DNA from 3 places in the Janthinobacterium sp. BCJ23 genome. Region 2 is predicted to be linked to each of the others. Evidence: predicted binding sites of a transcription regulator. Region 2 holds the regulator's gene; each other region holds the start of a gene.
The links. The regulator NrdR, encoded in region 2, represses ribonucleotide reductase genes. The targets are predictions, from matches to a motif close to CACNANATNTNGTG.
Positions count from the first base shown of each region.

Region 1: a site for NrdR is predicted at 3,199-3,212, ahead of AC54AG_RS03790 (ribonucleoside-diphosphate reductase subunit alpha). Genes of this name have one in related genera too.
Region 3: a site for NrdR is predicted at 7,710-7,723, ahead of AC54AG_RS15370 (ribonucleoside triphosphate reductase). Genes of this name have one in related genera too.

Region 1 is NZ_JCAQAW010000001.1:835,991-845,706, forward strand. It holds gene AC54AG_RS03790 (ribonucleoside-diphosphate reductase subunit alpha) at 1-2,933, opposite strand, end outside; gene ampD (1,6-anhydro-N-acetylmuramyl-L-alanine amidase AmpD) at 3,326-3,937, opposite strand; gene AC54AG_RS03800 (sigma 54-interacting transcriptional regulator) at 3,915-5,003, opposite strand; gene AC54AG_RS03805 (PP0621 family protein) at 5,123-5,383, opposite strand; gene AC54AG_RS03810 (cytochrome C assembly family protein) at 5,380-6,183, opposite strand; gene AC54AG_RS03815 (hypothetical protein) at 6,218-6,517, opposite strand; gene AC54AG_RS03820 (hypothetical protein) at 6,516-7,055, shown strand; gene AC54AG_RS03825 (ABC transporter substrate-binding protein) at 7,125-8,108, opposite strand; gene AC54AG_RS03830 (LysR family transcriptional regulator) at 8,284-9,171, opposite strand; gene AC54AG_RS03835 (MFS transporter) at 9,305-9,716, shown strand, end outside.
Region 2 is NZ_JCAQAW010000009.1:193,567-203,282, reverse strand. It holds gene ybgC (tol-pal system-associated acyl-CoA thioesterase) at 1-187, opposite strand, end outside; ZMP/ZTP riboswitch at 471-595, shown strand; gene glyA (serine hydroxymethyltransferase) at 707-1,954, shown strand; gene nrdR (transcriptional regulator NrdR) at 2,098-2,559, shown strand; gene pilV (type IV pilus modification protein PilV) at 2,781-3,371, shown strand; gene AC54AG_RS23970 (PilW family protein) at 3,368-4,336, shown strand; gene AC54AG_RS23965 (pilus assembly PilX family protein) at 4,421-5,005, shown strand; gene AC54AG_RS23960 (pilus assembly protein) at 5,002-8,835, shown strand; gene AC54AG_RS23955 (type IV pilin protein) at 8,895-9,395, shown strand; gene AC54AG_RS23950 (GspH/FimT family protein) at 9,462-9,716, shown strand, end outside.
Region 3 is NZ_JCAQAW010000004.1:251,078-260,793, forward strand. It holds gene AC54AG_RS15345 (LysR family transcriptional regulator) at 1-81, opposite strand, end outside; gene AC54AG_RS15350 (4'-phosphopantetheinyl transferase family protein) at 280-795, opposite strand; gene AC54AG_RS15355 (Pls/PosA family non-ribosomal peptide synthetase) at 811-4,872, opposite strand; gene AC54AG_RS15360 (anaerobic ribonucleoside-triphosphate reductase activating protein) at 5,021-5,728, opposite strand; gene nrdD (anaerobic ribonucleoside-triphosphate reductase) at 5,718-5,918, opposite strand; gene AC54AG_RS15370 (ribonucleoside triphosphate reductase) at 5,915-7,663, opposite strand; gene AC54AG_RS15375 (hypothetical protein) at 7,782-8,198, opposite strand; gene ubiU (ubiquinone anaerobic biosynthesis protein UbiU) at 8,361-9,398, shown strand; gene ubiV (ubiquinone anaerobic biosynthesis protein UbiV) at 9,408-9,716, shown strand, end outside.

The DNA.
Region 1 (9,716 bases), on a different contig from region 2:
TCTTCAAAGCCGTCATCACCTGGGCGCAGGTAGCAGGCTTCGCCATCGGCGTCGTCCGCTGCCGCCGCCACCACTGGTGCCACGGCCACCGCTGCTGCCGCCACGACCGCTGCCTGGGCGCTTTGTGCGCTGGCCGACATGCCGCCGTCGACTGCCACGGCGTTCAGGGCGCCCGTCTTGGAGGTCGATTTCTCCATGTGGGTAGCGGCGATGGTACGCAGGTAGTACGTGGTTTTCAGGCCACGCAGCCATGCCAGCTTGTAGGTTTCGTCCAGTTTCTTGCCCGATGCGCCAGCCATGTAGATGTTCAGCGACTGGGCCTGGTCGATCCACTTCTGGCGACGCGAAGCCGCTTCCACCAGCCAGCTTGGCGACACTTCAAAGGCCGTGGCGTAGATATCGCGCAGGTCTTGCGGGATGCGGTCGATCTTCACCAGCGAGCCGTCGAAGTACTTCAGGTCGGAGATCATGACTTCATCCCACAGGTCGCGCGCCTTCAGGTCGCGCACCAGGTAGCCGTTGATCTCGGTGAATTCGCCCGACAGGTTCGATTTCACGTACAGGTTCTGGAACGTCGGCTCGATACAGGCCGACACGCCGATGATGTTCGAGATCGTCGCCGTCGGGGCGATCGCCACGCAGTTCGAGTTGCGCATGCCGAACTTGGCGATGCGTTCGCGCACCGGCGTCCAGTCCATGGCCGACGAGGAATCAACTTCCAGGTAGCCGCCGCGCTCTTCGGCCAGCAGTTTGACCGAGTCTTGCGGCAGGATGCCGCGGTCCCACAGCGAGCCGGCGTACGACTCATAGCGGCCGCGCTCTTCGGCCAGTTCCGTCGACGCCAGGTAGGCGTAGTAGCAGACGGCTTCCATCGAGGTGTCGGCAAACGATACGGCGGCGTCCGAGGCGAACGGCACGCGCATCATGTGCAGGCAGTCCTGGAAGCCCATCACGCCCATGCCGACCGGACGGTGGCGCATGTTCGAATTGCGCGCCTTGTCGACGGCGTAGTAATTGATGTCGATGACGTTGTCGAGCATGCGCATGGCGGTGCGGATGGTCTTGGCCAGCTTGACGTGATCGAGCTTGCCTTCCTTCATGTGCGCCGGCATGTTGACGGAACCGAGGTTGCAGACGGCGATTTCGTCAGGACCCGTGTTCAGCGTGATTTCCGTGCACAGGTTCGAGCTGTGGACGACGCCGACGTGCGACTGCGGGCTGCGGATGTTGCAAGGATCCTTGAACGTGATCCATGGGTGGCCCGTTTCAAACAGCATCGACAGCATCTTGCGCCACAGGTCCAGCGCGGCGATCTTCTTGAAGACGCGGATTTCGCCGGCGGCGGCCTTGGCTTCGTAGCCCAGGTAAGCCTGTTCAAAGGCCTTGCCGACCTTGTCGTGCAGGTCTGGCGTGTCCGATGGCGAGAACAGGGTCCAGTCGCCTTTTTCCATGACGCGCTTCATGAACATGTCGGGAATCCAGTTCGCCGTGTTCATGTCGTGCGTGCGGCGGCGGTCGTCGCCCGTGTTCTTGCGCAGGTCGAGGAATTCCTCGATGTCCATGTGCCAGGTTTCCAGGTAGGCGCAGACGGCGCCCTTGCGTTTGCCGCCCTGGTTGACTGCCACGGCCGTGTCGTTGACCACTTTCAGGAACGGTACCACGCCTTGCGACTTGCCGTTGGTGCCCTTGATGTGGGCGCCCAGGGCGCGCACTGGCGTCCAGTCGTTGCCCAGGCCGCCGGCGAACTTGGCCAGCAGCGCATTGTCCTTGATGGCGTCGTAGATGCCTTCCAGGTCATCGGAGACGGTGCTCAGGTAGCACGACGACAGCTGCGAGCGCAGGGTGCCCGAGTTGAACAGGGTCGGCGTCGAGCTCATGAAGTCGAACGAGGACAGCAGGCTGTAGAACTCGATGGCGCACGCTTCGCGGTCCGCTTCGTTCAGCGCCAGGCCCATGGCCACGCGCATGTAGAACGCCTGCGGCATTTCGATGCGCACATCCTGGATGTGCAGGAAGTAGCGGTCATACAGGGTTTGCAGACCGATATAGCCGAATTGCAAGTCGCGGTCGGCCACGATGGCTTTCGCCAGGCGCTCCAGGTCGAAACTGGCGAGTACCGGGTTCAGCAGCTCAGCGGCGATACCCTTGGCAATGTATTGCGGGAAATACGTCAGGTATTCGGCGGCAGCGGCCGCTTGCGGCACTTCCTTGCCGAACACTTCCTTGCGCACCGTGTGCAGCAGGATGCGGGCCGTGACCTGGCTGTAGGCCGGATCTTTTTCCATCAGCGCGCGCGCCGCCAGGATGGCCGACTTGTGCAGCTCTTCGACAGGCACGCCGTCGTACAGGTTTTTCACCGTTTCAGCCAGGATGGCGTCGGCATCGACGTGCTTTTCCAGGCCGGCGCAGGCGGCGTTGATCAGGTCGCGCACTTCCTGCATGTCCAGCAGGCGGCGCACGCCGTTGTCGGTGACGTTCAGCTGGGGCGCGGTCACTTGGGCGGACGCGCCTTGCGCTTCCTTCTGCAGGCGGCGCTCTTCCATGTGCTTGGCGCGGTACAGCACGTAGGCACGCGCCACGTCGTGCTCGCCCGAACGCATCAGCGACAGTTCCACCTGGTCTTGCACGTCTTCGATATGGAAGGTGCCGCCGCCCGGATGGCGGCGCACCAGCGCGGCGACGACGCCGTCGGTCAGCTGTTCCACCAGTTCGCGGATGCGTGCCGAGGCTGCGCCCTGGCCGCCGTTAACGGCCAAAAACGCCTTGGTCATGGCGATCGCGATCTTCGAAGGCTCAAATGCCACCACCGCACCGTTGCGGCGGATGATGCGATAGTCGCCCAATGCCGCGCCCGTGCTCGCCACGCTGTTGGCCGCGCCTGGCGCTGGCGATACTGGCGTTGGATGGATGGAAATATCTTGTGGTGATTGCATTGAAGCTCCCGTTGTCAGCTAAAGTCAGCCTGCAGTTTTGCTGCCGCGTGTGTTGTTGAATAGAACGCCCGATGGTCAGGGTTTCTTCAGGTATTTGTTGCTAAATAGTAAATTCTTAATGCATAAAACAGAGTCAGAAGCCATATCGCCACACCGTACTGCCCGGCTGGCGCGAAACACGATCAAGGGTGATAAACCGCCAGTTCCAGTGCTTTATCAGCAATCCGGGTAGCTTTGACAATAATTCTGAAAACGTCTGTGATGGCACTAGATATAGTCTTTACATCCAACTTCTGCACTAATTGTAGTACCCATCGGAGGGTGATGCAATAGTTTTCCGGCATCCGCCGGCGTAATTTTTTGTATTTTCATATACGATTTCGGTTGACTTTTCAGGGTGTGGATGGAAAGCCCAATCCCCGCGAAGTAAGCGCTAACGCAGGCTGCCCGTGCAAGGTTTCCAGCCAGCATTTTTGATAAAAATGCCAGTCAAAAAACGGCCCCGGATCCGTCTTCCTCCCCGGTGCGATATGCTCGTGGCCGCGCACTTGCGACAGCCCGTAGCGCGCCACCAGCGCAGCCGTCAGCGCCGCCAGCACATGGTATTGCCGCCGCTGGAAGGGCACATCGTCCGCGCCTTCCATTTCGATACCGATGGAATAGCCATTGCACTGCGGGCGTCCTTCGAACATGGACGCGCCCGCATGCCAGGCACGTTGATCAGTAGAAACATATTGCAACAACGCACCATCGCGCCGCACAAAAAAGTGCGCCGACACCTGCACGCCACGCAGGTCGGCGAAAGAAGGATGGGCATTATAATCTACCCGGCCCGTAAACAAGTCCGACACATGCGGCCCGCCAAAGTGGCCGCCAGGCAAGCTGATGTTATGGATCACCAGCAAGTCGACTTGTGCACCGTCCGGGCGCGCATCGTGGTGCGGCGAGTCATAGCGCAGCGCGCCATCGCACCAGCCGTCTTCATCTATCGTCCATCCGCTCATCAAGTAAAGCTTCCTGTATCGTCAATTTCTGCATGCGGTAACGCAACTGGCGCACGCTCAAGCCCAGCTGGCGCGCCGCCCTTGCGCGGTGGTAGCGCGCCTGTGCCAGCGCCAGCATGATCATGTCGCGCTCGGCCTGGCGCAAATACACGTCGAGCGGCAGGACGAGGGCCACGCCATGCGCGGCCATGCCGGGCAGGCACAGTTGCCGCTCCGGCAAGTCCGGCAGTGCCGGCAGTGCCGGCGCCGCCCGCAAGGGCATGCCGCCCGCCGTGGATGGCAAGGCCAGCCCGTCGAGCGCGATCACGCCGCCGTCGGCAAACGCCAGCGCCCGCTCCAGCACGTTTTCCAGTTCACGCACATTGCCGGGAAACGCATACGCACCCAGGGCCGCCAGCACCGGCGGCGCCAGGCTCACGGTCCGGCGTGGCGACAGGCGCGCGAGGATCACCTCACATAATACCTGCAGATCGCCGCGCCGCTCGCGCAGCGGCGGCAACGCCAACTCGATCACGTTGAGCCGGTAAAACAGGTCCTGGCGGAACGTGCCGGCGGCCACGCCGCGCGCCAGGCCATGCTGGCTCGCGCACAGGATGCGCACGTCGACGGCTTCGTCATTACTGCCGCCCAGCTTGCGCACGCGGCGCTCCTGCAGCACGCGCAACAGCTTTACCTGCATGGCCAGCGGCAGGTCGTCGACTTCATCGAGCAACAGGCTGCCGCCATGGGCCGCCTGGAACAAACCCTGGCGTTCGTGCCGCGCGCCCGTATAAGCGCCCGGGCGGCAGCCGAAGAATTCCGCCTCCATCAGCGCTTCGGGAATGGCGCCGCAGTTGACGGCGATAAACGGGAAGCTGGCGCGCGCGCCCTGGGCATGGATGGCGCGCGCCGCCAGTTCCTTGCCCGTGCCCGATTCGCCGCGGATGGCCACCGGCGCGCCACAGCGGGCGATGCGGCCGATCTGCGCGCGCAGCGCCTGCATGGGCAGCGAGTTGCCGCTCAGTTGCGGCGCCGGCGGCATGCCGGTGGCGGTCACGGTATCCGGACCAAGATTGGGACGGGACATGGAAGCGCGCCTTTCCGCAATGGCGGCGGCGAACCGCCTCATGCAGATGCTACGCCGGACGGAGGCCGGAGGACGTTACGATACGGATGAGCAACGCGAGCGCACCTGCGGGCCTGCCCTTACAAGGTGGCGTGCGCGTGGCTGCAGTAATCGTGGCCCTTGGCCTGCACGTTTTCGGAGGCCGGGTAGTACACGCCGCAGTGGGCGCAGCACAGCATCAGCTCGGCATCAGGCAATTCCTGCGGCCGGCCGGGCGGCGCAAACGGGTTCGGCTGCTGTTGCTGCTGCGCGCGGGCGCGCTGCTGCATGCCACGGATCTTGCTGCGGATCGCAAACAGCACCAGGAACACCAGCGCCAGCCAGAATAAAACACGTGTCATGCGAATCCTCGGTGTAAAACCACTTCCAGTACAAAACGGCTGCCGACATAGGCCAGCAGCAAGGTGGCGAAACCGGCCAGGGTAAAGCTCAGGGCCGTCTTGCCGCGCCAGCCGCGAAAGCGCCGACCTGCCAGCAGCGAGGCAAACAGCAGCCACGACAGCATGGTAAACACGGATTTGTGATCCCAGTTGAGGGCCTTGCCAAACAGTTGCTCAGAAAACACGATGCCCGACAGCACGGTCAGGCTGAGCAAAATAAAACCCAGGCCGATCATGCGGAACAGCAGCTTTTCCATCGTCAGCAGGGCTGGCAGCTGGTCCAGCGCCGTGCCGATGAAGCCGCGGCTTTCGCTGCGCGTATGCAAACGCGATTCCTGCAACGCCATCAGCACGGCGTGAAAAGCGGCAATCGTCAGGGTGCTGTAGGCGAGCACGGCCACGGCAATATGCCAGCCGAAGACGGCCGACTTGCCTTCCATGCTGACCTGGCTGCCAGGAAAGGCCCAGGCCAGGCCGATGGCGAGGACGGCGCTGGGCATGACCATGCGGCGCAGTCCGTCCAGGCTGAAATTGCGGTTCTCTATCCAGTAGGCGCCCACGGAAACCCACAGCGCGGCCGACAGCATGGCGGAAAAACCGAAGCGCAAGGTGCCCGGCGCCATCAGGTCGAACCACAGGGTGGCGGCGTGCGCCAGCCAGGCGACGCCGGTCAGGCCGGCAATGAGCCGGGCACGGGACGAGGGAAGCACCGCGCACGCCGCATACAACAGGGCGGCGATGAAAAAGAAATAGATCTGCATAGTTTAAGTTTACACCATAGCCGGCAAGCGCGATTCAAGCGACAGTATGGGCTGCAGGCAATTCGCCGCCAGCCGACACCGCAAGCCTGCCATGATATCGCGCCTCGGGCGCGGCGGGGTGGCGCACCCTCAAGATTTCAGCAATCTTTCCTGCGGCGCACGGTCGCCGCGCCGCAGCCACGTTGCCATCTGGATGAGCCAGCCCTATAATTATGTCCATAGAGCAACAATCTTTCACTTTTCGCCACTCGCCCCCCACCGCCATGTTTTCTTTCAAAAAAATTTCCTGGACCTTTCTCCTGTTGGCCGCCTGCACCGTATTAAGCGGCTGCATGAAAGACGCGCCCTCGCAATCCACGTACGAGGAGTATTTCCGCACGTCCATCCAAAGCTATGACCTGTACAAGGAGTACTTCGACATCGCGAAGCTGGAAAAGCTGAACGGCTGGAAAGAGAACGAACAATATGAAATCAAGGGCTCGGCCGTGCTGCGCGCCAAGGTGGGCTACCTGGAATTGCTGGCCGACGTGGCCGACAAGCTCGAGGCTGAGGCGAAAACGGACGGCACCGTGGGCATGACCATGGGCCTGGGCCTGATGGCGCGCGGCATGGGCGGAGAGAACAAGGTCTTCCGCGAATTCTGGGTGCAGCAACTGGAAAAGAAGGCGATTCCCGCGCCGCTGCTGGCGCGCCAGGCGGCGATGACGGCCGAGCGTTTCGATAACCTGATGCAATGGTCGGACCAGCTCGTGCAAGACAATTACGGCGCCATCATCAGCCGCCAGCTGAAGAAAGGCGATGAGCTGACCCGCATCTACACGCTGAGCTTCCGCCAGACGGAGAAGGGTTGGATGGGTTTTAACGCCCGCTAAGGCCACCCTGCCATAAAAAAAACCTCCGCGCCATCGCTGGTGCGGAGGTTTTTTTCATGGCAGCCTGATTTACTTCACGTTCAGGCTCTTTTTCGCCTGCTCCAGCAAGTCCGTCTTGACCCAGTCCTTGGCCACGGGCGGTTTCGTCATGCGGCCCACGCCCGTTTTCACCATCACGTCCGTGGTGATCTGGATATGCTCGGGCGAGATGTCATACGAGTACGGCGAATTGCTGATCGCGTCGTCGAAGTCATCCTTCGTGATCTGGCCGCGGAACACGACTTCGCGCACATACTTTTCCGCCGTCGCCTTGTTGTCGATAAAGGTCTTGGTCGCTTCAACGAAGCAGCGCATGAATTTTTCCGCCACGGGACGGCGTTCCTTGTAGAACTTTTCCGTCATCACCATGGTCCGCACGGGCTCACCGATCGGCGTGTCGTACGGTTTGATGACTTCGGTGCCGAAACCCTTGTTGATCGCCTGCGACGATTGCGGCTCGGACTGCATCATGGCGTCGATATTCTTGCCCATCAGCGCCTGGTTCAAGTCGGCGTAGGCGAGGAACACCAGTTGCACGTCCTTGCCCTTGGTTTCCGAATACGTCAGGCCCGCCTGCGACAGCTCGGCCAGCAGCAGCACTTCCTGGATGCCGCCGCGCGTCACGCCCACACGCTTGCCTTTGAGTTCCTTGACGCTGGTGATCTTTTGCCCCGCCCCGCCCACCAGGCGCGCGCCGCCCTTGGCAAAGCCGGCCACCACGTAGATCGGCGCACCGCCGGCGCGACCGGAAATGGCCGCCTCGGACGCCGTCGCGCCCACGTCCAGCTCGCCCGCGATAATCGCCTGCATCACGTCGAGGCCCTTGGCGAAGATATGCTCTTCGACCTTGATGCCGCACTTGGGCGCGATTTCCTTGATGTAGGACACGGCACCGTAATGGGCGAATTTCAAATTGCCCAGGCGCACGACTTCCTGCGCCTGCACGGCGCCCATGCCGAAGGCCAGCATGAGGGCGGCGGCGATACCGGTCTTCAAAGTTGATTTTTTCTGCATCGGGTTCTCCTGTGGTGGTTGGTGTGTGCCCGCAAGGGCACGCGAAACACTGCTTTTTTATTATGGGAAGATAGTACCGTGTGTTGAGCCAGGAGCAATCTTTTTTATTTCACGATGCACCATATGCCCAGTATGACGACATACATAAAACACTGCACATCACGCAATGCCACCGTCAAAGCGGAAACAAGTTCTGCGCGATGAAGTCCACGAACACCCTGAGCTTCGGCGACAGATGTTTGCTGGAGGGCCACAATATGCGGAATGTGGTGCAGTCCTGGTTGTATTCGTCCAACACAGTGACGAGCCGGCCGTCGTCCAGCTGACGACGCACGGCAATGTCAGGCACACAGGCAATACCGAGACCTTGTTCGGCAAAGCAGATCTGCGGGTCCAGCGAATTCGTGACCATGCTGCCCGGCAGATCCATGGAGAGGGGCTGACCGTTCCTGCTCAACGGCCATGCGTCCATTTTGCCCGTCGTGGGATAGCGGTACAGCAGGCAGGCGTGGCTGGCCAAGTCTTCAGGGTGCTGCGGAAGTCCAGCCCGTTGGAAGTAGCTGGGAGCACCGACGATGACTCGTCGATAAGCGCCCAGCGTGCGTGCCATCAAGCGGGAATCGCTGGGCTCTCCGGTACGGATCACGGCATCGAAGCCTTCTTCGATCACGTCCACCAGGCGATCCGAGCAGTCGATGTCCAGCGCGACAGCGGGATAGCACCGCTGAAAGGCCGCCAGCTTGGGCATGAACAAGGTGCCGAGCGATGGCAGACTGATGCGCAGCTTGCCATGCGGGGCGCTTTGCGTTTGCAAGAGTTCGGCTTCGGCCAGCTCCACCTCGCAAAGGATACGGCGGCAGCGCTCCAGGAACAACGTGCCTTCCGATGTCAGGCTGATGGTGCGCGTGGAGCGGTGGAACAGACGAACCCCCAGGCGTTCTTCCAGCCGCGCGATAGCCTTGCTGACGGCAGATGCGGAAATGCCCAGCTGCTGCCCGGCCGCAGTGAAGCTGCGGGCCTCCCCCGCGCGTACAAAGAGGTCGAGAGAACCAAGATTTTCCATTGAAGCCCGTCGATTAATGACTGCTATGTCACATATATTGTTCACTGTAGCCTATTTTTCTTTTGTTGGTCAGCAGGCAGCATACGTACTGATACTCCACACCAGAACGACTTCAACTTGAGGAACTTAGTTTATGCATCAGACAACAACATCTGCTCGACACAAGAGCGCCGAGCGATTGCCCTTGGGTGGGCTGCTTGCCTTGGCAATGGCAGCCTTTGTCACCCTGCTGACCGAGATCATGCCGGCCGGCTTGCTTTCTTCCATTGCGCAAGGCTTGAGCGTATCTGAAAGCCTGGCGGGCCAGTTTATTACCGCCTACGCAGTCGGTGCACTGGTCGCCGCTATTCCGGTCACCATGCTTACGCAAGGCATACGGCGGCGTCCATTGCTATTGACGGCGATCTTCGGCTTTGCGCTTGTCAATCTCGTCACCGCGCTGTCCGATAGCTATGGCGTCTCTCTGGTGGCGCGCTTCTTCGCCGGTGTCTTCGGCGGAATCGTCTGGACGCTGCTGGCTGGCTATGCGGTGCGCATGTCGCCGT
Region 2 (9,716 bases):
TGACGCTTTTGACAACGAACATTGCGTCGTGCTGTTCCAGCAATTCCTGCTGGCCCACGTCGATGGCGCGCAGCCATTCGGTGCGCGCGCGCTCGAAGAATTTCAGGTAGTTAGCGTAATAGACGATGCCGCCGGCGTCGGTGTCTTCATAGTAGACACGTACGTTCCAGGTAAAGACTGAAGGCATGTTTATTGCGCCAGTAGTGAGATTGAGCAACATTTTACGCGATTTTTCTTCTTGTGACTGTGGGCGCTTGCTGGAAAGCCATGCAAAAGCTGCATATAAGTTGCACCGCAGCATTGTAAAACGGAGAGCTGCAATGGCAAGCCCCGTAACATACGCTTACATGCCTGAGCAAAGTTTACATCCAGCTTAAGACGATGGGCCGGCGCTGCCCGGGCGGCGATTATAGCCGCACGCTTGCATTCCTTGCTCAATTTGGGCACTTAACTTACAATTTGCATTCCATTACGTCTCACGTGACTGGCGAAAAGTCGGGCGATCTCCATGAGTGGCGATCGGCAATCCGGCGAAAGGTGGGCACCCACCGGGAAACGTGAGATTTTTCATCAGCCGTTCGCCTGGGTAGCCACTATGGAAAAGCACGAAGAGGCTGCCTGTCCAATGTTGTTATTCACTTAACGCCGGCTCCCCTCATTCGATCCAATCTGCCAGTACAAGCACCCTCATACTTGGAGTTTTTACATGTTTGCAAAAGATCACACCCTCGCCAACGTCGATCCTGAATTGTTCGCCGTCATTCAAAAAGAGAACACGCGCCAGCACGATCACATCGAACTGATCGCGTCGGAGAACTACACGTCGCCAGCCGTAATGGAAGCGCAAGGCTCGCAGCTGACGAACAAGTACGCCGAAGGCTATCCAGGCAAGCGCTACTACGGTGGCTGCGAATACGTCGACGTGGCCGAGCAACTGGCCATCGACCGTGTCAAGCAGCTGTTCGGCGCCGAATGCGCGAACGTGCAGCCGAACTCCGGCTCGCAAGCGAACCAGGGCGTGTTCTTTGCCATGTTGAAACCAGGCGACCTGATCATGGGTATGTCGCTGGCCGAAGGCGGCCACCTGACCCACGGCATGCCGCTGAACATGTCCGGCAAATGGTTTGACGTCGTCTCCTACGGTTTGACGGCGGAAGAAGACATCGACTACGAGGCAATGGAGCGCCTGGCCCGCGAACGCAAGCCGAAGCTGATCATCGCCGGCGCGTCCGCGTTCTCGAAAAAGATCGACTTCGAACGCTTCAGCAAGATCGCCAAGGAAGTTGGCGCCTACTTCATGGTCGACATGGCCCACTACGCCGGCCTGATCGCCGCCGGCCTGTACCCGAACCCGGTGCCGTTCGCCGACTTCGTCACCTCGACCACGCACAAATCGTTGCGCGGCCCGCGCGGCGGCATCATCCTGATGAAGGCCGAACACGAAAAAGCCATCAACTCGGCCATCTTCCCTGGCATCCAGGGCGGCCCGCTGATGCACGTGATCGCCGGCAAGGCCGTCGCTTTCAAGGAAGCGCTGAGCCCTGAATTCGTCGAATACCAGAAGCAAGTGATCAAGAACGCCGACGTGCTGGCGAAAACCCTGATCAAGCGCGGCCTGCGCATCGTTTCCGGTGGCACCGAATCGCACGTCATGCTGGTCGACCTGCGCGCCAAGAACCTGACGGGCAAGGAAGCCGAAGCCATCCTCGGTTCCGCGCACATCACCTGCAACAAGAACGGTATCCCGAACGACCCGCAAAAACCATTCGTCACTTCGGGCATCCGCCTGGGCAGCCCGGCGATGACGACGCGCGGTTTCAAGGAAGCGCAAGCGGAAGAAGTGGGCAACCTGATCGCCGACGTGCTGGACAATCCGCATGACGCCGCCACCATCGAGCGTGTGAAAGCGGCCGTGAAAGTCCTGGCCGACGCGCACCCTGTGTACGCCGCATAATAATTTGTCCAGAATGTGTCATACGGAGTAAGATTCTGTATGACACATTCCTTCGTGCCCAAGGGCGCCCGGAGTGATTCGGGCGCCCTTTGCACAAGGACGGCGATTTCCCGTAATTATTACTATAAAGTTGTAACCAGCCCATGAAATGTCCATTTTGCCAGCACGGCGACACCCAGGTTCTCGATACGCGCGTATCGGAGGAAGGGGATGCCATTCGGCGCCGCCGCCGCTGCGGCAAATGCGACAAGCGTTTTACCACGTACGAGCGCATTGAACTTATCATGCCGGCCGTCGTCAAAAAGAATGGCAGCCGGACGGAGTTCGCTGCGGATAAGTTGCGCGGCAGTTTGATGCTGGCCTTGCGCAAGCGTCCCGTTGCGGCCGCCTCCGTGGACACGGCCATCGCGTCCATCCAGGAAAAACTGCTGACCAGCGGCCTGCGCGAAGTCGATTCCGGCTATATCGGCGAACTCGTCATGCAGGAACTCAAGCGCCTCGACAAGATCGCCTACATCCGCTTCGCCTCCGTGTACAAAAATTTCGAAGACCTGGCCGAGTTCCAGGATGCGATTGCCGAAGTGGGGCAGGCGCGCAAGCCCTGACCTTCGGCTTCTTGTTCACCTTAGTGAAGGCGGGGCTGCTTATGCGCTCCGTTTTCACCACGCCAAGGTTTGCCTGGCAAGCGGTCTGATCAATCCCAACGCTGTTCTTCTCGACTTATCGCCGTGCTGTTTGCGCCAGCGCAGACCCGGTTTTTTGCGCACGCCTATCTTGTAGCTGGGCCGCCTGTTCCTGCGACTCTTTCTGCGGAAGGGAGTAGCGCATGCGCAATAGCGGTCGCACTATGTTTCCTGTGGGGGGCAGCAGCCTCGTCGAGGTGCTGGTGTCGCTGCTGCTGTTGGCGCTGGGTCTGCTGGGCGCCAGCATCCTGCAACTGCACTCGCTGCGCGCGCGTCATGAGTCGGGGCTATTGTCGGCGGGCGTGCAACTGGCTGCCGGCATAGCCGAACGCATGCGCGCGAACAGCGTGCTCATGAATGGCCCCGATGCTGGCAATCCCTACCTGAACGTGGCCTACGCGGCGGCGGACGACGCTGAAGCGGGCGGCGGTGCGCCTGACTGCTTCGGCGCCACTGTCTGCAGCGCGGCCGAACTGGCGCAATTCGATATCGCCGAATGGAAGCAGCGGCTGCATGCGGCCTTGCCCGGCGCGCGCCTGCATATCTGCCGCGACACGTCCGCGTGGGATGCCGCCGCCCAAGGCTTGCAGTGGGCGTGCAGCGGCGGCAAGGGCGCGCCCATCGTCATCAAGCTGGGCTGGCGCGCCCGCCTGTCCGATGGCTCGTCCGCCGTGAATGCGGCAGGCGAATCGCTGCCCAGGCTGGCATTCCAGCTGGGCGGAGGCGGCGCATGAACGAGGTCCTGTATCGGCATCGCGGCATGAGCCTCGTCGAATTGCTGGTGGCCCTGTCGCTGGGCGCGCTGCTGATGCTGGCCGCCAGTAGTGTGCTGCTGGCCGCCAGCGGCAGTTATGGCGACCAGTCCGCCAGCGCGCGCTTGGACGATAACGGCCGCTATGCACTCGACACCATCGCCCGCGCCGTGCGCCAGACGGCGTACGTAAACTGGGACAGCAGCGCCGCGCCCGTCGCCCATGCCGATTACGACAGCGCCAATGTGGCCGGGCTCGACGCGCGCAGCCTGGGCAAGAACAGCGAGGGCATCAGCGGCGCGCTGTCCGGCGCCCTGCATGGCAGCGACGTGCTGGCTTTGCGCTATTACGGCGCCGGCAAGGAAGAGGGTGGCGACGGTTCCGTGCTCAATTGCGCGGGCTTCGGCGTGGGCGCCGCGCAAACGCAGGCGCAGCGGGGCTGGAGCATTTTCTATGTAGCGCAAGGCGCCGATGGCGATGGCGAGCTGCGCTGCAAATACCGTGGTGCGAACGGTTGGGGCGCGGACGCCATCATTCGCGGCGTCGACGGTTTTCAGGTGCTGTATGGTCTCGACACGGATACGCCGCCCGATGGCGTGGCGAACCGCTATGTCAACGCCAGCGCGCTCGACGCCTACGATGCGGCATTGGTACTGGAGGGCGCGGATGCGGCCGCGCGCCAGCGCGATCTGTACCGGCGCACGCACTGGAAGCGCGTGGCCAGCGTGCGCGTGGCGCTGTTGCTGCATGGCGAGGCGGGCCAGGCGGACAAGATGGCGGAACTGGGGCCGGCGCAGTTCGACCTGTTCGGCAAGGTGTATGCCGAGGCGCACGCGGCCGGCGACACGGGCGTGCGCATTGCGCGCACATCCTTGCCCGCCGCGACGCGCTCGCGGCTGCGGCAGCTGGTGCAGACGAGCATCATGCTGCGCAACGGGCCGGCCTAGGCGGGCGGCGCGATGGCTGGCAGGCGCGTTCGCCGGTGCGAACCTTGGTGTACATCTTGCGTACGCCACGGTGGCGCGACCCTCGTGTATGTGCTGTGCCTGCTGGTGATCATCTTGTTGCTGGGCATATCGGCGGCGCAGATGGCCTTGCAGGGCGAAAAGGCGGCACGCGGCGAGCGCGACCGGCAGATCGCGTTTCAGGCGGCGGAGGAGGCATTGGTGGATGCGCAGAACGATATCGAAGGCTTGCCTGGCGCGCCGGGACGCAGCAGCCTCTTCGCGCCAGGTAGTGCGGCAGGGTTCGCGGACGGCTGCGGCGAGGGCGGCGCACTGGGCCTGTGCCTGCCCGCCGCCCCGGACGCACCGGCGCTGTGGCTGAGCACGGACCTCGATGGCGCCGAAGCTGGCAGCCGCACGGTGCCATACGGCCAGTTTACGGGCGCCGCCATGCAGACGGGGCAGGGTTTTCTGCCGTCGCGCCGGCCCCGCTATCTGATCGAACTGCTGCCGTTTCATCCGCCCGGCGCGCAGGCTGCGGCAGCGGCCGGCGGTATGGCCGTGGAAAGCTATGTGTACCGCATCACGGCTATCGGTTTTGGCGCGCAGGAAAGCACGCAAGTCGTGCTGCAAAGTTATTACCGCAAGCAGGCGGCGGGAGCGGGGCCATGAGGGCTTTGACGTTTGCCTGGCTGCTGTTCGGCTGGATTGTCCTGGCTTGCGGCGGCGCCATCGCTGCTCCGCTCCCGGTGGTGCTGGCGCGGGCCGACGCGGGTTTGCATGGCGCCAGGGTGCCGCCGAATCTGCTGATCAACCTGTCCCTCACGCATGCGGCCGCCGCTGCCGCGCATGGCGGCGACTATGCGCCGCAGCGCGAGTACGCAGGGTACTTCCATGCGCGCATGTGCTACAGCTATCCGTACCGCAGCAAGGATGGCGTCATGCTGCCGGACTTGCGCGTAGCGACCGCTTACTTTTCCGTGCTGAAACCGGCCGATGCCTTGCACGGCTGCGGCGGTGACAGTTTCAGCGGCAATTTTCTCAACTGGGCCAGTGCCAGCATGCTCGACATCGTCCGCTATGCGCTGACGGGCGGCGACCGCGTCATCGACGAAGTGCGCAAGACGGTGCTGCAGCGCGCCTTCCTGCCCGATGCGGACAAGCCCATCGACTTCTTTGCCCACCCTGTCTTTTTCCCGCGCAAGGTCCTGCAGACCGGCGTGGCGGCCGCGACACCGTTTGCGCTGGCGCAACTGGCCATCGTTTCTTGCCGCAACCGCTTGCTGTTCGGCGACGCCAGCTTGCCCTCGGGCAGCAGTTGCGACGCGCCCGGCGCTACGGCCTCGCACGGCGTGTTCCTCGCGCGCGTGCGCGTTTGCGACACGGAAGAGGGGCCGTTGCGCGACGACTTGTGCCTCGCATATGGCAAGAACTACAAGCCGGTGGGCGCCGTGCAGCGCCATGGCGGCAGGGTGCGCGTAGGCGTGTTCGGCCACTTGAACGGCCAGCCCGCCAGCGCCGGCCCCGTGTATGGCGGCGTGCTGCGCGCGCCACTGGCCCACGTGGGCAGGCAGCGCTGGGCGGCGCCCGATTTTATGCCGCAAGACAATGCCGACGCCGAGTGGAATCCCGCCAACGGCGTGTATGCGACTCAATCTACGTCTCAAGCTGCGGGCCCTGGCGGCGGGGTGACCGCTTACATCAATGGCTTGGGCCGCGGCAATGCCGGGCATCCCGGTGTGTACGCGAAGGCGGCGCCGCTGGCTGAATTGCTGTACGAATCGCTGCGCTACCTGCAGGGACGGCAGGCGAGCCCTGTGGTGCCGCCCGCCACGGCCCCGCCTGCCATCGACGATGGCTTGCCGGTCGTGACGCCATGGAGCGACCCGCAAACGGCCAGTTGCCAGCGCCACATCGTCGTCAGCCTCGGCGATGCTGGCATGGCTGGTGACCGTTACGTGCCCGGAAATGTCCCTGTGGCTCCCGCATCGAACGGCGACCGCGCACGTGCTGCCGATGGATTCGCGCCGCCGCCGTTCGATGCGATGGTGTGGACGCATGCGGTGGGCAGCCTGGAAAGTGGCGGCGCGCAGGGTAATCCGGCGCCACGGCCCGACCTGGCGGCACTGGAATTGCTGGCCGACGGGGCGGGCGGTGCCAGCTACCATGCGGCTGGCTTGGCTTACTGGTCGCACGTGCAGGCCTTGCGTCCCGGTGGCAAGAACGACGGTGTTGCCAAGGTCGAGCACTACGCGGGCGACTTGCGCCAGGGCGAGCCTGCCGCCACTCCCGCTTCTACGCCCTTGCTGCTGGCAGCCAAATATGGCGGCTTTCTCGATGCGAACGGCGACGCCAACCCGTTCAAGAGCGAGACGGGCAACGCGCTGGACGAGTGGAGCCTGGACGGACGCTGGCCCGCCCATTATTTGCCCGGCAGCGATCCGGCCGCCCTGATCGCGGGACTGCGCGCAGCCTTTGCGGCCGCCGACAAGGCTACCTTGCCAGCGACGCTCGCCGGGCCGTCCCTGATGGCGCTGGCCAGCGGTACGGAAGAGGCATACTGGTTCCAGACGCAGCTGCGCCTGGCCGATGGCGGCATGACTGTGTCACGCACCGCGTTTGCCGTGGGGGCCGATGGCGCACTGCTTCCCGGCAAGTCATGGTGGCGCGCTGGCGGATTGGATAAGCCCGTGCCGGATGGAGCGCCGGCGGCCTTGCGTCCCGTCTATACGCTCGACGCCAAGGGCACCTTGATGCCGTTGTCCTGGAAGGGGCTCGATACGGAGCAGCGCGGCGCATTCGACGGCGGCGATGGCCAGGGCGAGGAGCGCCTAGTGTATCTGCTGGGCCAGCGCACGCACGAGGTGGGCCAGCCGGGCGGCTTCCTGCGGCGCCGCTCAGGCAGCCTGGGTGCCGCGCCGCATGGCAATCTGCTGTACGTGGGCGCGCCGGGGCTGGGTATGCCGGGGGCTGGCTATGGCGTGCACCGCAAGGCGCTGCTGCAGCGGCGAAAAATGCTGTACGTGGGCGCCAACGATGGCTTGCTGCATGGCTACGATGCGCGCACGGGCAGCGAAGTGTTTGCCTATATGCCGCAGGCGCTGCTGCACCTTGCTGTCGCCGCTGCGAGCACTCACTACAGCCCGGGCCCGCTGCTCGATGGTGCCGCGGCCACGGCGGAAGTGCTGGCGCTGGGACATTGGAAGACGGTGCTGGTGTCAGGCATGGGCGGCGGGACGCAAGGCGTGTTTGCGCTCGACATCACCGACCCGGCCCGCTTCGCGCAAGACGGGGCGCTGTGGGAATTCACGGACCGCGACGACAGGCTGATGGGCAACGTGCGTGCGCCGCCCGCCTTCGCCCGCATCAACATGGGCGGCAAGGAGGGCGCGCCTGCCTACCGCGACTTTGCCGTCGTCGCCAGCGGCTACAACAACCATGTCAACGATGGCAAGGACACGACGGCGCCCGCGTCGGCCGCCGCCATCTTCCTGCTGGCGCTGGACAAGGCGCCCGGCACACCATGGACGTTGGGAAGTAATTACTTCCGCCTCAAGGTGCCGGTGGCCAGCGGTGGCGGCGATGCGGACGCCGATTCCGCCCCCCACGCGCTGGGCCCGCCCGCCGTGGTGCCGGGCGGCGACGGCGCGCTGGCTTTCCTGTATGCGGGCGATTTGCAGGGCAATATCTGGCGCTTCGACTTGACTGGCGGGCCGCCGTCGAAGGATGGGCAGGGGCGCAAGCTCGTCTTTGTCGCGCGCGATGCGCTGGGCCGGCGCCAGCCCGTGACGCAGCAACTGAACGTGGCCTACGCGCCCGGTGGCGGCTATCTGCTGCTGTTCGGCACGGGCAAGTTGGTCGAAGCGGCCGATACCTGGCCCGCCGCCTTTCTGTCGCAGTCGTTTTACGCCGTGCACGACGATGTGCGCGAGTCGTCCCCAACGCGCAGCCGGTCCGACCTGGAACAGCGCAGCCTGGGCGAGACGGCGGGCGGCGTGCGCGTGGACGGCGCCGAACTGCGCTACACAGGCAGCGACGCGATGCGCGGCTGGTACCTCGATTTTCTCGATACCGCGCAGACGGGCGAACGCAGCATCAGCGGTCCCGTGCTGGCCGCTGGCAAGGTGATGTTCAATACCGTCCTGCCCGGGCGCGATCCTTGCGCCACGCCAGTCACCCGCCTGTACGTGCTCGACGTGCTGAGCGGTTTTGCCGCCGATGGCGCCGGGGTCGTGCAGGCGGGCGCGCAGACGGGGCGCTTGTTCGATGGCCTGGCGCGCGCGCCGCCGCTGGCGTTGGAATTGAACAGCACGGTGGGTGCCGCGACGGCGGCAGGGCGGGCCGAGGGGCGCAAGGAACTGGCCGTGCTGCAACCTGGCTTGCCCGGTGCGGCCAGCGGGGCGGTGCTCAAGGTTGTCAGCGCGCCGCTGCCGGCCCGGCGCCTGAGCTGGCGCGAAGTGGCGAACTGGCGCGAATTGCACGAGGCGGCCAAGAAAAAATAGGCTCGGCAAGGCGGGTGCTGCGTATCGGCTGGCGCTTTTTTGGGAAGAAGGGAGGTCGCATGGGAGCGCTGGCAAGCCGGAACCGGGCCGCAGCAAACGGTGGCGCCCCGTCTGCCGCCTTGGGCTTCAGCCTGATCGAACTGCTGTCCGCGCTGGCGATCATGAGCCTGCTGCTGGCGCTGGCCGTGCCCGCTTATCACGGTCACGTCGTGCGTGCCAAGCGGGTGCAGGGGCAGGCGGCCCTGCTGCGGCTGATGCAACAGCAGGAGCGCTATTACTCGCAGAACAATCACTATCTGGCATTTTCCTCGGCGTCGCCGGCTTCGCAGGCGCAGCAATTCCCGTGGTGGTCGGGCGAAGAAGGTGCCGCCGGCAGCGCATATGAAATCGAAGCGCTGGCCTGTCCCGGCCTGGCGATCGGGCAATGCGTGCTGCTGCGTGCCATGCCGGGCACGTCCAAGGTTGATGCGCAGTTCCAGGATGCCGATTGCGGTATCCTGTCCTTGAGCAGCACGGGCCAGCGCGGCAGCAGCGGCCCGGCCAGCCATTGCTGGCCCTAAGCCATGACCACGCGCAAGCGGCCACCGCGGAGCAGGCACACATTCTGGCGTACCCTCGGGCACACCATGCTCGAATTGCTGGCCGTGCTGGCGATTGCCGCACTGCTGGCGGCCGCCGCCATGCCCAGCTTGCAGCAGGTGCTGGCGCGCCAGCAAGTGCGCGCGGCGGCCACGGACTTGTTCTCTGCCATCGAATTGACGCGGGCGCAGGCGATGGCGCGCGGGCAGCGCGTGCTGCTGATGCCGGCCGGGCCCGGTGGCACGGATTGGCGCACGGGCTGGCTGATCTTCATCGACCGCAATGCCAGCCTGGCGTTCGAT
Region 3 (9,716 bases), on a different contig from region 2:
GTACAGCTTTTCCGCCGCGCGCGAGTAGCTGCCCGCATCGACGACTTCGACAAAGTAGCGGAACTGTCTGATGGAAATCAATCGTATGCCTTTTCGAGATCGGAGACTGCCTGATTTGATATTGGCCCGGCCCCGCCGTTCGCGCTACAGTGGCCTGGTCTGCTGTCACTGCAAAGGAAAGGCCATGCTGGAATTGATCGGGGTGCTGGGACTGCTCGTCAGTATTATCGTAAAACTGATTTTCGTCCAGATCGGAGGCGCTGGAAAAGGAAAGGAAGACTAAGAGGCGAGGGTCGCGACGTAAGGCGCAGGCAGGGATAGGGGCTGTAAATGGCAGTCTATGGGCCGTGCATCCCACTCCGCCAACTGCCTGCCCATGCACTTGAGCGCCGCCTCGCGCGCCGTCCACGCCTGCGCCAGCGCCAATGGGCGCTGCGCATCGGTGCAGGCGCTCAGTGCTTCGGCCACCTGCGGCCCCAGGTAATCGCGCGCCAGAGTGAACCAGTCGGCAATGTCCTGCACGCGCATCGCGTCGATGCCAACGGCGCCTTGCAGGTTGATGGCGCCCAGCGACAGTCCCTCGTCATGGCTGAACGACAGGCTGGCCGCGCGGCCGGCCAGCAGCAAGCGGGGAGGGGCGCCCGGCGTCGACTCCACCGAGATCGCCTCGATGTCCAGCTTCAGCCAGTGCGCCACCGCCTCGCGCACGGCGGCGCGGATGCGCAACCGGGCCTCCAAGCGCGGCAGCACGGCGGCGATGCCGATCACCAGTACGCCATCCCCTGACCAGAGCACCGTAAAAGCCATCAGCTACGATCCGTTGCGTAAAGGCGCGGCCGGGCAGCCCGCCCAGTTGCTGCCGGCGGGGATGTGCTCGCCCTTCATCACCAGGGTCAACGGTCCCAGGCGCGCGTTGTCGCCCACCTTGGCGCTGTACAGCACGGAGCTGCGCGGGCCCATGTAAACGCGCTGGCCGATCTCCACGTGGTCGATCTTCATCACGCGGTCTTCGAACAGATGCGTCTGTGGGCAGGTCAGCGCATTCAATTCGCTGTAGTCGCCGATGTGCACGCAGTCGAATTCCGTGATGTCCGTCGTGTCCATGTAGACGCCGCGGCCGATCTTGCAGCCGAACAGGCGGAAGGCCAGCGGCAGCCACGGCGTGCCGCGCAGGTAGCGCATGAAGTTGGGCACGGCGATGCCTTCATACAGATTGGTCACGCCTTCGGAAATCCACACGAATGGCGTCCACATGGGCGCCGCGTGCTTGCGGTAGCGTCCCAGCAGCAGCCACTTGAACAGCACGACGACCAGGAAATTGCCGATGCCGTAGGCTAGGCCGGCAATGGCCAGGTCGCTCACCACTTCACCCCAGCGCCCGGCACCCGCGATTGGCATCACGTCCAGCACGAGGGTATAGCCGACGGCGATCACCACGGCGTGCGGCGCGACGATGCGGAACGCTTCGATCAGGCTGCGGCCCAGGCGGCGCAACAGCGATGGCTTGAACGTCAGGTGCTCGGCAAAGCCGCTGACCTGTTCGCGCGCGGGCAAATGTATGGGCGGGGAGCCGAGCCACGTATCGCCGCTGTGCATCTGCTCATTGCGCGGCGCATGCGTGTGCACGCCGATCAGCACGTGCTCGGGCAGCACCGTGCCATCCGGGATGTAGCTGCCGTTGCCGACGAAGCTGCGGTGCGAGATGACAGTGGGGCGCATGGTCATCCAGCCGCCGTCGATCTGCTCGTCGCCCAGCATGACGGCGTCGGCGATGAAGGTGTCGTCGCCCAGGGTCAGCATGTCGGGCACGACGCCCAGGGCCGTGGAAATCTCGGCACCCTTGCCCACCTTGGCGCCCAGCAGGCGGTACCAGTACGGCGCGTACACGGTGGCGTAGATGCCGTGCAGGACGTTCAGGCTCGATTCCTGGATATGGCTGACCAGCCACTTGGCGCAATAGATATTGCTGTGCACGGGGGAGCTGCCCGGCTTCAAGCGGGGCAGCGCACCCCAGCGGATGGCGGCCGACAGCAGGGCGGTGAGCACGATCAGCACGGCGCTGGCGGGGAAGGCCAGCAGGAAGTAGCGGGCCAGCTGGGTCGTCACGTCGCGGCCCTGCAGCCACGGCATCATTTCGCGCTCGTCGAACCAGTCGATCAGCACGAAGCTGGGGAAGACGGGCATGAAGAACAGCACGGCGATGAGGACCATGCCGAAGCAGAAGAACACGGTTTCTCCCGTCAGGCGCAGGCGCGAGACGGCGGGGCGCGGTGGGTGGCTGGCAGGGTCGAACGCGCCAATGTCGCGCGCGGGCGACCCCGTGTACACGCGTCCGGCCGGTACCGCGGCGCCATCGGCCAGCGCGGACTGGCCTTCCAGGTGGCCAAACGCGCCCACCGTGGTATTGCCTTCCAAAATCGCGTAAGAGCTGATGCAGGCATCGTCGCCGATGTCGATCTGGCCCAGCAGCAAACGGCCCCGTTCGACCCGGGCGTTTTCAAAGTTGACGGCATTGCCCACGCTGACGTTGTCGCCGATGGACAGCAGGTCGGGCGCGCGCAGGGTCATCGAGCCGATGACGACTTCCTTGCCCACTTTCGCGCCGAGAGCGCGCAGCCACCAGCTGTTCAGGGACGAGCCGCTGAGCAGGTAGGCGGGCGCCGATTCGACCAGGCGGTCGGCCAGCCACCAGCGGTAGTAGGTAACGCCCCACAGCGGATAGCTGCCCGGCTTCAAGCGTCCGGCGATCAGCCACTTGCCGGCAATCGCAATGGCAAATTCGGCCAGGGTCGCCAGCAGGAACACGCCGATCGAGGCGGCGATGGCGCGCGACACGGTGTCGCCCGTGTCGCCCGTGAAAAAGTGATAGGTGAAGAACGGCGCCATCCACTGCGCCATGCGCAGGGTGACGAGGCCCGGCACGGCCGCCGCCTGCGCCGCGCCGCAGGTCCAGCGCTTCCACGTCGATGGCGGCGTCCACTCCGCTTCCGGCGTGGCCAGCGCCGGCGCTTCATTGAGCACGGCGGCGATCTTGCCGATCTGCCGGTTCTGGTAAATATCGCGCACCGTCATGTGGGCGTAGGCCGGATCGGCGCGCAGGGCGGATGCCAGGCGGGCGGCCAGGAAGGAGTGGCCACCGAGGTCGCTGAAGAAGTCCAGCTGGCGCAAGATCGCCTGGCCCGGGAACAGCTTGGCCAGCGCCGCGAACAGGGCCGCTTCGGCCGGCGTTTCCGGCATGTCCGATACACCTGCTTCGCCAGGCGGCGGTGCCGACAGTGGCATGGCTTTCAATGCTTTTCTGTCGATCTTGCCCGAGGTCAGGCGCGGCATCAGCGGCAGCAATTCAAAACGGCCCGGCACCATGTAGGGCGGCAGGTGCAGGTTCAGGGCCGCGCGCAGGGTTTTCACGGCCAAGGCGTCGGCCGGCGCCTCGTCGCTGCCGACGATGTAGGCCACCAGCTGGTCGATGCCGTCATCCTTGCGCAGCAGGACGGCCACCGTGCCCACGCCCGGTTGCTGCGCCAGCACGGCTTCGATCTCGCCCAGTTCCACGCGGAAGCCGCGAATCTTCACCTGGTCGTCGGCGCGGCCCAGGCACAGCACCTGGCCGTCCGCATCGATGCGCGCCAGGTCGCCCGTGCGGTACAGGCGCGCATCGTCGGGGCCCGTGCTCCAGGGATTGGGCAGGAATTTTTCCACCGTCAGGTCGGGCCGGCCCAGGTAGCCCTCGGCCAGGCCGGGGCCGATGATGCACAGCTCACCCGTCTCGCCGCGCGCCAGCAAAGTCAATGGACGGTTTTCTCCCGGCTCGGCCACCTGCAGCACCAGCAAGCCGTAGTTGGGCAGCGGCGTACCGATGGTCACAGGCTCGCCGGGGCGCAGGCGCGCCAGGCTGCACGAGACGGTCGCTTCCGTGGGACCATAGGTGTTGAACATGGCGCGGCCCGGACGCGACCAGCGCTCGACGAGCGATTCCGGGCACATCTCGCCGCCCAGGTTGATCAGGCGCAGGCTCGGTACTTCCTCGGCGAACAGGGCCAGCAAGGTTGGTACGGCGTGCAGCACCGTCACGTGGTTGTCGGCCAGTGCGCGCGGCAGCGCTTCCGGGTCGCCCGACATCTCCTTGGGGCCCAGCCACAGGGTGGCGCCCACCAGGTAGGCGATCCAGATTTCCTCGAACGACATGTCGAAGGCGACGGAAAAGCCCTGGTAGACGGTGTCGGCTTGCGTCACTTCCAGCACGGCGTTTTCGCTGCGCAGGAAGTGGCAGATGCTGCGCTGATTGATCAATATGCCCTTGGGCTTGCCCGTGGAGCCGGACGTGTAGATCACATAGGCCGGGTGCTCGGGCAGCACGGTTGCGCGCGCGGGCAGCAGTTCGCCTGGCGCGGCGGGGGCCAGCAGGCTTTCCGCCGTCCATACGGGGCGGCCGATGCCTGCCTCGGCCAGGCGCGGCGCGAATTGGGCGCAGCTGACGACACCAAAGCCGTTTGCGTCATCGAGGCACACCTGCAGGCGCTCGACGGGCGTGTCTTCATCGACGGGCAGCCAGGCGGCGCCCGACTTGGCGATGGCCGCCTGCATCAGCAGCAGAGGGGCACCGCGCGGCAGCCACAGGCCCACGATGTCGCCGGGCTTGACGCCGGCCGCCACCAGGCGCATTGCGGCCAAGCTGGCTTGCGCATCGAGCTGCGCATACGTGATGCGGCGTTCGCCATCGATCAGGGCGATTTGCTCGGGGCAGCGGCGGGCCGTCGCTTCCAGCAGGTCGGCCAGTACTTCCTCGCGCAGCAGATCCGGTCGCGTCGGGCCGTACAGGATGTCGGCGTGGGTGGAAGGGATGCCTGGACTGACTGCGGTGAAATCGTTCATGGATGACGCTTATCTGTAATGCGGAGTGAGGAATCTGATGGGCTGCGCATGGCGCGCGGCACAGTTGATACATTACAGTACGCAAGACATTTCAGCGTTGCAGATCGGGGAATTTTGTGACGCTTTCAGTAATTTTTGTGCCGCAGGATCAACTGCCATGATTACGGAATGTAAATCGCGGAAACATGGCGCCGATTTGCGCCAAAGTCGTCGCCGCCGGATAGCCGTGCAGGGGGCGGCCAGCCAGCGCCGCGTCCGCGCAGCCTTCGGCGCGGAACTGCTGCAGCACGTAGTTGTCGACACCTTTCGCGGCCAGGGTGGCGGCCAGGGCCAGCAATTGTTCGTCCGGCAGCAGGTCCGGGTGGGTGGTGGTGCGGCATTCGTAGGCCACGCCGCTGGCGAGGATGGCATCGAGGCAGGCGCGCGCCGGGTCGCCGCTGCCGGCCACGCGGGTCACATGACGATAGTCGGCAAACGGCGCCTTGATATCGAAGCCGACCCAGTCGACCAGGGGCAGCACTTCCTGCAGGCGTTGCGGATAGATGCAGGCCGTGTGCAGGCCGATGCCGAATCCCAGTGCCCTGGCGTCCTGCATGGCGCGCGCCAGCGCCGGGTCCATGCACGCTTCGCCGCCGCTGAAGACGACGGCATCGACCAGGCCCACGCGGCGGCGCAGCCAGGTCAGGACGTCCTGCCAGGGCATGGCGCCTTCCGGCGTGCGCGCCTGCAAGTGCGGATTGTGGCAATAGCCGCAGCGCCAGGGGCAGCCCTGCACGAACACCACGGCCGCCAGCTTGCCCGGGTAGTCGGTGGCGGAAAAGGGCGTCAGGCCGCCCACTTTCAGCTCAAACGCCATGGCAGGCGGGCTGGCCAAGCCGGGCGCTCGCTTCCGTAAAATACTGGCGCTCGTGGAATTCGCCCTGTTTGCCGATGTTGAACGAGGCGACGGGGCGGTGGTAGCCCATCACGCGCGTCCAGATTTCGCAGCGCTGGCGTTCCGTATCGAGCAGGGTGATGGCGGGAGTGAAGTCGGGACGTACGTTCATGGCGTTTCCTTGAGTGGGTGAGCGAGATCGGACTGCTTGCGGGCGATCAGTTCCGCGTCGCAGGTGGGGCAGAATTCATGTTTTCCGGCCAGGTAGCCGTGGCGCGGGCAGATGGAAAACGTGGGCGTGACGGTGATGTAGGGCAGCGAGAAGCGGCTCAGCGCGCGTTTCACCAGTTCGCGGCAGGCGTTGGCATCCGACAGCGCTTCCGTCATGTACAGGTGCAGCACCGTGCCGCCCGTGTACTTGCGCTGCAGCGCGTCCTGCAATTCCAGCGCTTCGAACGGGTCGTCCGTATGGCCGACGGGCAGTTGCGACGAATTCGTGTAGTACGGATTGTCGACCGTGCCCGCCTGCAGGATGGCCGGATAGCGCTTGCGGTCTTCGCGCGCGAAGCGGTAGGTCGTGCCTTCGGCCGGCGTCGCCTCCAGGTTGTACATATGGCCCGTCTCTTCCTGGAATTGCACCATGCGGGCGCGCACGTGGTCGAGCAGGCGCACGGCCAGCGCATGGCCTTCCGGCACCGTGATGTCGTAAGCGTCGCCGCTGAAATTGCGGATCATCTCGTTGATGCCGTTCACGCCCAGGGTGGAAAAGTGATTGCGCAAGGTGCCCAGGTAGCGTTTCGTGTACGGGAACAGGCCTTGCTGCATCAGTTCCTCGATGGTGCGGCGCTTGATTTCCAGGCTGGTCTTGCCCAGTTCCAGCAGGCGGTCCAGGTCCGCCATCAGCGCTGGCTCGTCGCCGCGCCACAAGTGGCCCAGGCGCGCGCAGTTGATGGTGACCACGCCCAGGGAACCCGTCTGCTCGGCGGAACCAAACAGGCCATTGCCCCGTTTGAGCAGTTCGCGCAAGTCCAGCTGCAAGCGGCAGCACATGGAACGTATCATGTTCGGCTTGAGTTCCGAATTGATGAAATTCTGGAAGTAGGGCAGGCCATAGCGGGCCGTCATCTCGAACAGGCGCTCCGCGTTGTTGCTATGCCAGTCGAAATCCTCGGTGATGTTGTAGGTGGGGATGGGGAAGGTGAAGACCCGGCCCTTGGCGTCGCCCGCCATCATGATTTCGATATAGGCGCGGTTGATCATGTCCATTTCCGTCTGCAGCTCGCCATAGCTGAAGTCCATTTCCTGGCCGGCGATGACGGGAATCTGCTCGCGCAAATCGTCCGGGCAGACCCAGTCGAAGGTGAGGTTGGTGAACGGCGTCTGCGTGCCCCAGCGCGATGGCACGTTGAGGTTGAAGATCAGTTCCTGCATGTACTGGCGCACGTCTTCGTAGCACAGGCTGTCCTTGCGGATGTAGGGCGCCATGTAGGTGTCGAAGGAGCTGAACGCCTGCGCGCCGGCCCACTCGTTTTGCAGGGTGCCGAGGAAGTTGACGATCTGGCCAATGGCGCTCGACATGTGTTTCGGCGGGCCCGATTCGATCTTGCCCGGCACGCCATTCAAGCCTTCGTGCAGCAGGGTGCGCAGCGACCAGCCGGCGCAATAGCCGGCCAGCATGTCGAGGTCGTGGATGTGCAGCGCCGCTTCGCGGTGCGCCGCGCCCACTTCCGGCGGATACACCTGGTCGAGCCAGTAGTTGGCGATGACCTTGCCCGACACGTTGAGTATCAGGCCGCCCAGCGAGTAGCCCTGGTTGGCGTTGGCGTTGACACGCCAGTCGCGCCGGTCCAGGTATTCATTGATGGACGCGGCGACGTCGACCTGGCCGCGTGTGGGGGAAACTGCATTTGTCGTCATGAAACCTCCAATAAACACAACATGCGGTGTTTTTATGGAGATTAATCACTAAATATAGTGGCGTCAAAGGGCGCGTGCAGTTGCGTGACGAATCCTTGATGCAGGTGAAGAAAGCGCGTCAGCGGCTTTTTTTTGCGCGGCCCAGGCGCGGGATGAAGCAGCTCAGGCCAAAGTACATGGCGCCGCAGACGGCGATGCTGGCGACGGAGGCGGGCAGCACGTGCGCCCAGATTTCCCGTGCCGAGAAGGTGCTCCAGCTGGCCACGCGCGCGTCGAACGTGACGTAGTTCGCCAGCAGCCAGTAGACGGCCAGCAGGCCCGTGCAGATGCCGGCCTGGCGCAGCACGGGCATGGCGCGGCGGGCGAAGACGGCTTGCAGGAACAGCAGCAGCACGCCGGCCCAGACGCCCAGCGCCTCGGGCGAGAGCACGGAGAGCGTTTCTTCGACATAGCCGTCGGCGGGCGAAGCCCACTGTATTTGCAGCACGGTGAGGAATAGGGTGAGCAGGAATAGCAGCAGCGGTTTGTGGGGCATGGCGGGGAATCGGTGAGGGAGAAAAGTGGGGCATTTTACAGCCAGGTCAAGCAAGTTGAACGCGCGCCAGCCATGCATGCATTCCTTCACCTGCGTCAAGGACTGGGCGGTATGGGCGGGGCTATAGTCTGCACCCTGAGCCGATACAGGACTGTGAACACCATGATGCTTGAATCAACCACCGCCACCCGCGTGGCCGGACCGCTGGAACTGGTCTGCCCCGCCGGCAGCCTGCCTGCCTTGAAAGCGGCCATCGACAATGGCGCCGATACCGTCTACCTGGGTTTTCGCGACGCCACCAATGCGCGCAATTTCGCCGGCCTCAATTTCGACGAGAAGGCCATCGCCGAGGGCGTGCGCTACGCCCACCAATATGGACGCAAGGTGCTGCTGGCGCTGAACACCTATCCGCAGCCGCACAACTGGGCCGTCTGGCGCAGCGCCATCGACCGCGCCGCGCAGGCCGGTATCGACGCCATGATCGTGGCCGATCCGGGCCTGATGGCGTATGCAAGCGAGCACCACCCGCAGCTGCGTTTGCACCTGTCCGTGCAAGGTTCGGCCACCAACTACGAAGCGATCAATTTTTACCATGAGCACTTCGGCATCGCCCGCGCCGTGCTGCCGCGCGTGCTGTCGATGGCGCAGGTCGAGCAACTGATCGCCAAGACGGAAGTCGAGATCGAGGTCTTCGGCTTCGGCAGCCTGTGCGTGATGGTCGAAGGGCGCTGCGCGCTGTCGTCGTATGCGACGGGCGAGGCGCCGAACACCCACGGCGTGTGCTCGCCGGCGAAATCCGTGCGCTGGCTGGAAACACCGAACGGCCTCGAATCGCGCCTGAACGGCGTGCTGATCGACCGCTATGCCCCAGGCGAAAACGCCAGCTATCCGACCCTGTGCAAGGGACGTTTCGAAGTCAACGACGAAGAGTATTACGCGATCGAGGAGCCGGCCAGCCTGAACACGCTGGCGCTGCTGCCGCAGCTGATCGCCATGGGCGTGCGCGCCGTGAAGATCGAAGGACGCCAGCGCAGCCCCGCCTACGTGGCGCAGGTGACGCGCGTGTGGCGCGAAGCGATCGACGCCTGCCGCGAAGGCAATGCGCGCTACGCCGTCAAGCCGGCCTGGATGGCGTCCATGGACAAGCTGGCCGAGGGCCAGCAGCACACCTTGGGTGCCTACCATAGATCTTGGAAATAAAGGATGAACATGCTGAAGCTTTCTTTGGGCCCTTTGCTCTACTACTGGCCGCGCGCCACCGTTTTCGAGTTTTACCAGCAGATCGCCACCACGGCCGCCGATATCGTGTACCTGGGCGAAACCGTCTGCTCGCGCCGGCACGAGGTGCGCCTGGCCGACTGGCTCGATATCGCCGACATGCTGGCCGCCGCCGGCAAGGAAGTGGTGTTGTCGACGCAGGCGCTGATCGAGGCGGGTGCTGAACTGGCGACCCTGCGCCGCATCACGGGCAATGGCCGCTACGGCGTCGAGGCCAACGACATGGGCGCCGTGCACTGC